Regions from separate parts of the Mesorhizobium sp. M0030 genome, predicted to be linked through region 2. Evidence: predicted binding sites of a transcription regulator. Region 2 holds the regulator's gene; each other region holds the start of a gene.
The links. The regulator LexA, encoded in region 2, represses DNA repair genes until DNA is damaged. The targets are predictions, from matches to a motif close to TGTTCNNNNTGTGTTCNG.
Positions count from the first base shown of each region.

Region 1 (2,264 bases), on a different contig from region 2:
CGCGCTGGACCTTGTCGCGCGACAGCGCGTGGCCCGTGACGATGAAATGCATGTGGATGCGGGTGAAGACTTTCGGGTCGGTTTCGGCCCGGTCGGCGTCGAGTTCGACAACACAGTCCTCGATCGCCTCGCGGCCTTTTTCGAGGATGTGAACGACATCATAGGCCGAGCAGCCGCCGGTGCCGATCAGCACCAGTTCCATCGGGCTCGGACCCGGCGTCTTGCCTTCCGGCCCGGAGGCGGTTCCCAGCACAACCTTGTGGCCGCTGCCGGACTCGCCGACGAAGGTGCGCTCCTCGACCCATTTGATCCGGGCTTTCACGGCAATCTTCCTTTCAGAAAGCGTCACTGGCCGAAGACGACCGTGTGCATGATCCGCCCCGGCAGCAGCGTGAACACGCCGGCGCCGATCAGGGCGAAAACATACAGCGATATCATGACCCTGCGATGTTTGGCGACCCGATGCATATGCGCGTGCCAGACCGCAAGCGGCACGGCGATCAACACTAAAATCGACAAGAGATGGATCGGGCTGAACGGACCGACGAGGCGTATCTGCTGGATCCAGAAACTGGAGACGGCGACGACCAGCATCAGCGCCGCCCAGGCATAGCCGACGACACGATGACGCGTCGTGCCTTTCGGCAGCGCCAGTTGCGTAGCGCCAACGGCCAGCGCGGCAAGGGCCGCGAAGGCGTGCCATGGAATGGGAGGGCGCGCCGATAGAAGCGGTCCGAGCGACACCGCACCCTCTCCTCAGATATCGCCGACTATCGTCAGCTCAGAACGGGATTTCGTCGTCCAGTTCGCGCGACGAGCCGCCGCCACCGCCGCCCTTGGAACCGCCGCCACCGCTGTTGCCGCCGCGGTTGAAGCTCTCATTGGGGCCAGACTGGCCGAAATCCGAGCCACGGCTCGCGCCGCCGCCGCCGGCATAGTTGCCGACCTGACCGCCGCCCTCGCCGCGAGAATCGAGCATCTGCAGCTCGCCGCGGAATTTCTGCAGCACGACTTCGGTCGTGTACTTGTCGGCGCCGGTCTGGTCTTGCCATTTGCGTGTCTGTAGCTGGCCTTCGACGTAAACCTTCATGCCCTTCTTCAGGTACTGCTCGGCGACCTTGGCGATCTGGTCATTGAAAATGACCACGTTGTGCCATTCGGTCTTTTCCTTGCGCTCGCCGGAGTTCTTGTCGCGCCAGCTTTCCGACGTGGCGATGCGGATGTTGACGACCGGATCACCGGAATTCAGGCGGCGGATTTCAGGGTCCGCGCCGAGGTTGCCGACCAGAATGACCTTGTTGACGCTACCCGCCATGACACTTCTCCGTGCTCATCCGAAACAAATTTCAAGTCGTTCACCTTACAGGCCGCGCACAATCCTGGCTTGCCGCGGCTGGCTTTTCCCACAAGGTTTTTGTTCCCTTTTCGTTCCTATACTGTTAACCACGGATTGTCAAGGAATGGCAGCAATCGCCGACGCGGGCGCGTGGATTTAGCTGACACGCAGCGGCGAGAAGCGGTGTCGTCAGCGCCGATTTTTCGCTGGTCGCAACGGACCGAAAAAGCCGCTCCACTCCATGCCCATGGCATGGGCGCGCTGTGCGATCACGGTTGGCGCCGACATCAGCCCGACTGCAGGTTCAGATTTCAGAGCCGGGTCATTCAGCAATTTCCCGATCGCGCGCCCGTGCCACCACACCTGAGCGACGAGCGCCGCTACCACCGCGATCAGGCCCCAGGTCCCCAATCCTTCGCCGAAGATGTAAATCCCGTATGGCGGCGATAGCGCCGTACCCAGCTTGGCCAACAAGATCACGGCCACGAAACCGATGACGGCGATGGCGCCTATACCGAGGACGAGGCGGCGATAGAGCCTCAGAGCCTCGTTGAGGTTCTCGGCGGACGAAAGATCGACGTTGGAATTCATAAATACTACTCCTGCCTCGCCATGAGCGGCCCATCTTGTTCCCCATGGATTAGAGGCCCGGCAGGATCCAATCAATACGGGGCATTCAAAACACCCCTTGCCAAATCGATAAGTATCGACTTATGCTTTTGCCATGATCGAAGCAGAGATTTTTCGCGCCCTGGCCGACCCGACGCGACGCGCCGTCTATGAGCGGCTGACTTCCGGCGAGATGAGCGTTTCGGAGTTGCGCACCGGCATGAGCGTGTCGCAGCCGGCGGTGTCGCAGCACCTTGCCGTGCTGCGCGGCGCAGGCCTGGTCAGCGAAAGACGTGCCGGCCGCAACGCCTACTACCGC
Region 1 covers NZ_JAMYVE010000010.1:183,083-185,346, reverse strand. Annotated here, with positions in the region: gene NKJ80_RS20755 (OsmC family protein) at 1-322, opposite strand, end outside; gene NKJ80_RS20750 (DUF2306 domain-containing protein) at 346-744, opposite strand; gene ssb (single-stranded DNA-binding protein) at 782-1,315, opposite strand; gene NKJ80_RS20740 (hypothetical protein) at 1,526-1,927, opposite strand; gene NKJ80_RS20735 (ArsR/SmtB family transcription factor) at 2,061-2,264, shown strand, end outside.
Region 1: the regulator LexA is predicted to act here: its motif matches at 1,416-1,433, upstream of ssb (single-stranded DNA-binding protein).

Region 2 (2,264 bases):
CAACCTTGCTGTTCGCCATCTGGCATTTTCAGCGTGTGTCGCCGCTCAGCCTGATCGCCAATCTGGCCGTGATGCCGATTGTTTCGTTGATCGTCATGCCCTTTGCCGTGCTCAGCGCACTGGCGATGCCGTTCGGCGCCGACGGGCCGTTCCTCTATGTGATGGGCAAGGGTCTGATGGCGATGATCGCTATATCGGCCTGGATTTCCGAGCGCTCGCCGGTCGACGCCGTCGGGCTGATCTCCATCCGCTCGGTGCTGTTGGTGGCGGTCGCCCTCGTCATCGCCACCATGGCCACCACCTGGCTCAGGTTGGCGGCCGTGCCTTTCGCGCTGGCCGGCCTGTTGACGGTGCCGCAGGTGCTTACGCCCGACGTGCTCATATCCGAGGATGCGCATCTGGTGGCCATGCCGATCGGTGGCGGCGAACTCGCCCTCAACCGCGAACGCTCCAACGAATTCACCACGGACAATTGGAAACGGGCGCTGCGGGCCGAAACCATTATCCCACCTGAGATTTTCGAGGCAACAGATACGCGGTTCGATCTCGATCCGCTCGATCTGCCGCCCGGCTCGCCCTTCTATTGCACCGGCGATCTCTGTATCGCCCGGCACCCTTCCGGAGCCATTGTAGCGCTTGCGAAAGACCGCAAGACGGCGCGGCCGGCCTGTGCCTTCGCGAGCCTGATCGTCATCGATGACGCCACCGCCTACAATCCGTGCCGCGACCCGCTGGTGCTGGTCGTGACTAAGAAACAGCTGGCCCGCGACGGCAGCGCCGCCGTCTTCTTCGATCCGCAATCGGCAGCGGCAGCGCCAACCATCCGCTTCGCCGTCGACAAGCCGTATCGCCCCTGGCACGAGCAACGCCGCTTCTCCCGCGAAGCGCGCGGCCTGCCGCCTTACAACCAGCGTGAAAAGTACAAACCCAAGCCGGCTCAGTAGCGCCGGATCAATCCGACAAGCTTGCCCTGCACCTTCACCCTGTCCGGTCCAAAAATGCGGGTCTCGTAGGCCGGGTTGGCGGCTTCCAGGGCGATCGAGGCGCCCTTGCGGCGGAAGCGTTTCAGGGTCGCTTCCTCATCGTCGACCAACGCCACCACGATCTCGCCGGGGCTGGCTGTGTCGGCATTGCGGATGATGACCGTGTCGCCATCGAAAATGCCGGCCTCGATCATCGAATCGCCCTTAACCTCGAGCGCGTAGTGTTCGCCGCCCATGATCATGTCGGGCGGCACCGAGATCGAATGGGTCTGATGCTGGATGGCGTCGATCGGCACGCCGGCGGCGATGCGTCCCATAACCGGGATTGAAATCGCGGAAACGGCATCGTCATTGCCGGCCGACATCGAACGCGACGGCGAGCCCGGCTTGATCTGGCGGCCGAGACCGCCTTGGCCCATCGCGCCTTGTCCCTGGCCGCCTTGCCCTTGGCCGGTTTGACCAAGACTGCCCTGAATGACGCTCGGCGAAAACTTCCTCGCCGCATTGAGGCCTGGTGCGATCGAGTCGGGTAGCCGCAGCACTTCCAGCGCGCGCGCCCGGTTCGGCAGCCGGCGAATGAAACCGCGCTCCTCAAGCGCTGTGATCAGTCGGTGGATGCCGGACTTGGAGGCGAGGTCGAGCGCTTCCTTCATCTCGTCGAAGGACGGCGGGATTCCGCTCTCCTTCAGGCGTTCATGGATGAACATCAGAAGCTCATGTTGTTTGCGCGTCAGCATCGCGGCCCCCAAGGGTTCTGAAACCAGAATCGGAAAAAACAAACCCAGAACAAACACTATCTGTTCCAGTTGTGTTCCGCAACCTTTTAAAGTTTAATGAATGTGTTGACGTTTTGTTCAGCGTAACGTTCGGCGCTGCGAGCGCCGCCTGCGCCCAGTTGCCAGCAACGGGGTGAAACGAAGACAAAGTGCCCTGCGTCGTCGGTTACGATCGCCGCTTCCCTTTCGGACTGGGCTGCGCAGCATCCGCGCCGGGTTCGCTCTGGGCATAGACCTGCAGCGTGGAGCCGATGTGAGCGGTCATCAGAGTTTTCGCACGTTCGACGTCGCGATCGAGGGCCGCTTCCATCAGGGCGGTATGGTGTTCGATCGCCACGGCGTCGCGCAGGGCCGCCACGGCCTTCCGGTGCCCATCCGTGCGGCCGGCGGCGGCGCGCAGCGTGGGGGCCAGACCCAGAAAGCGGTGATGGCGATGCAATTGGTCGGAAATCGTTGCATTGAAGCGCAGCAGCCAGCTGGATGTCGCGGCACTGAGCAGCGCCGC
Region 2 covers NZ_JAMYVE010000003.1:18,118-20,381, forward strand. Annotated here, with positions in the region: gene NKJ80_RS07530 (ComEC/Rec2 family competence protein) at 1-944, shown strand, start outside; gene lexA (transcriptional repressor LexA) at 938-1,720, opposite strand; gene NKJ80_RS07540 (GntR family transcriptional regulator) at 1,926-2,264, opposite strand, start outside.

Region 3 (2,264 bases), on a different contig from region 2:
TCTATGCCGAGGATCCCTATCGCAATTTCCTGCCCTCGATCGGCCGGTTGACGCGCTACCGGCCGCCGGAGGAGGGCACGTTCGGCGATGTCGTCATCCGCAACGACACCGGCGTCACCGAAGGCTCCGAGATTTCGATGTTCTATGATCCGATGGTGGCAAAACTCTGCACCTGGGCGCCCACGCGTATCGAGGCCATCGATGCCATGTCGGAAGCGCTGGACAGTTTCGTCGTCGACGGCATCGAGCACAACATCCCGTTCCTGGCGGCGCTGATGCAGCATCCGCGCTGGCGCGAGGGGCGGATATCGACGGGCTTCATCGCCGAGGAATATCCTGACGGCTTCGCGCCGATCGTGCCCAATGGCGATGAAAAGGCAGTGCTGGCGGCGATCGCCACCGCGGTCGAGCTTCTGCGCCGCGATCGGCTTGACCGGCTGGGCGGGCGGCTGGCGCCGCATTCGGGCGCACTCAAGCGCGATTGGGTGGTGAAGCTCGGCGACGACTATCTCCAGGCTTCGATCATCGAGGGCATGATCTCCATTCCGATGGAAATCGATCTGTCGGTCGATGGCGGCAAAGCGCTGACCGTGGCGTCCGACTGGCGGCCGGGCGACCTCATCTGGCGCGGCACTGTCGGTGCCCGCAAGGTCACGGCGCAGATCAGGCCGCTGCCGAACGGCCTGCGCATCGCCTGGAAGGGCATGTCGGTGACGGCGCGCGCCATGCTGCCGCGAACGGCTGAACTGGAAAGGCTGATGCCGGAAAAGGTGGCGCCGGACACGTCCAAGATGCTGCTTTGCCCGATGCCGGGCCTGGTGGTGTCGATCGCGGTTGCCGAGGGGCAGGAGGTCAAGGCCGGCGAGACGCTGGCCGTGGTCGAGGCGATGAAGATGGAAAACGTGTTGCGCGCCGACCGCGATCTTGTCGTGTCGAAGCTCAACGCCAAGCCGGGTGACAGCCTGGCTGTGGATGCGGTGATCATGGAGTTCGCCTAGAGATTGTTTGGAAATTCTACTCCGGCGGCCATCTGAAGGCGGTTTCTGCGCTTCCCGTGCTCACGGACCAATGGCCGCTGCGCTCCGGTTCTCGAAACCACCATCATATGACTCGCCAGAGCGAATTTCGAACAATCTCTGAGCCGTGCGGCTGGGTACGGAAGCCTGTGGTCGGTGGTCATTTGTGCTGGACTGGCATCGCCCGGTCCGGGACAATACATCTCCATCGACTCAAAGCCCTTCGAGCAATTTGATACATCATGGCGGATGACAAACTTCCACGCGATCCCCTGAAGCGCGAAGCAGCGCTCGCTGCTGCGCGCCCTGAGGCACCGGCGCGGCGGTTCATCCATCTGCGCGTGCATTCGGCGTATTCGCTGCTCGAGGGAGCCTTGCAGGTCGCCGCCGTTGTCGGTCATGCCGTCAAGGACGAGTGCCCGGCAATCGCCGTCACCGACACAAACAATCTGTTCGGCGCGCTTGAGTTCGCCCAGAAGGCGGTGAAGGAAGGCATCCAGCCGATTATCGGCTGCCAGATCGATCTCGCCTTTTCCGGCGAGACCAGTGACGCACAGCGCGACCGCCGCCGCCACGGGCCGGAGATGAACGCCGTGGTGCTGCTCGCCGCCACCGAGGTTGGCTATAGCAACCTCGTCAGGCTGGTCAGCCAGGTCTATCTGGAGACGCCGCCGGGCGAGCCCGTACATCTGACGTCAGCAATGCTGGAAGGCCATAGCGATGGCCTGATCTGCCTCAGCGGCGGGCCGCGCGGCCCGATCGGCCGGGCGCTGAAGGAGGATCGCCGAGATCTTGCCGAGACGCGGCTTCTGGCACTCAAGGCGCTGTTCGGCGACCGGCTCTATGTCGAACTGGACCGCGTTTCCGGCTATGACCGCGCCATCGAGAAATCATCGGTCGATCTTGCCTATACCCATGATCTGCCGCTGGTCGCCACCAATGAGGCGTTCTTCGCCGCCCGCGACGACTATGACGCGCATGATGCGCTGATCGCCATTGCCGAAGGGTCGGTCGTTGCCGCCGACAACCGCCGCCGCCTGACATCGGACAATTTCCTGCGCAGCCAGGCCGATATGGCAAGGCTGTTTGCCGACCTGCCTGAGGCGATCGACAACACCGTCGAGATCGCCCTGCGCTGTTCCTACTATCCCAAGACCCGCAACCCGATCCTGCCGCGCTTTACCGGCGGCGATGTGGCCGACAATGAGGTGGCGCTGAAGGCCGAGGCCGATGAACTGCGCCGGCAGG
Region 3 covers NZ_JAMYVE010000006.1:5,475-7,738, reverse strand. Annotated here, with positions in the region: gene NKJ80_RS14115 (acetyl-CoA carboxylase biotin carboxylase subunit) at 1-998, shown strand, start outside; gene dnaE (DNA polymerase III subunit alpha) at 1,259-2,264, shown strand, end outside.
Region 3: the regulator LexA is predicted to act here: its motif matches at 1,115-1,132, upstream of dnaE (DNA polymerase III subunit alpha).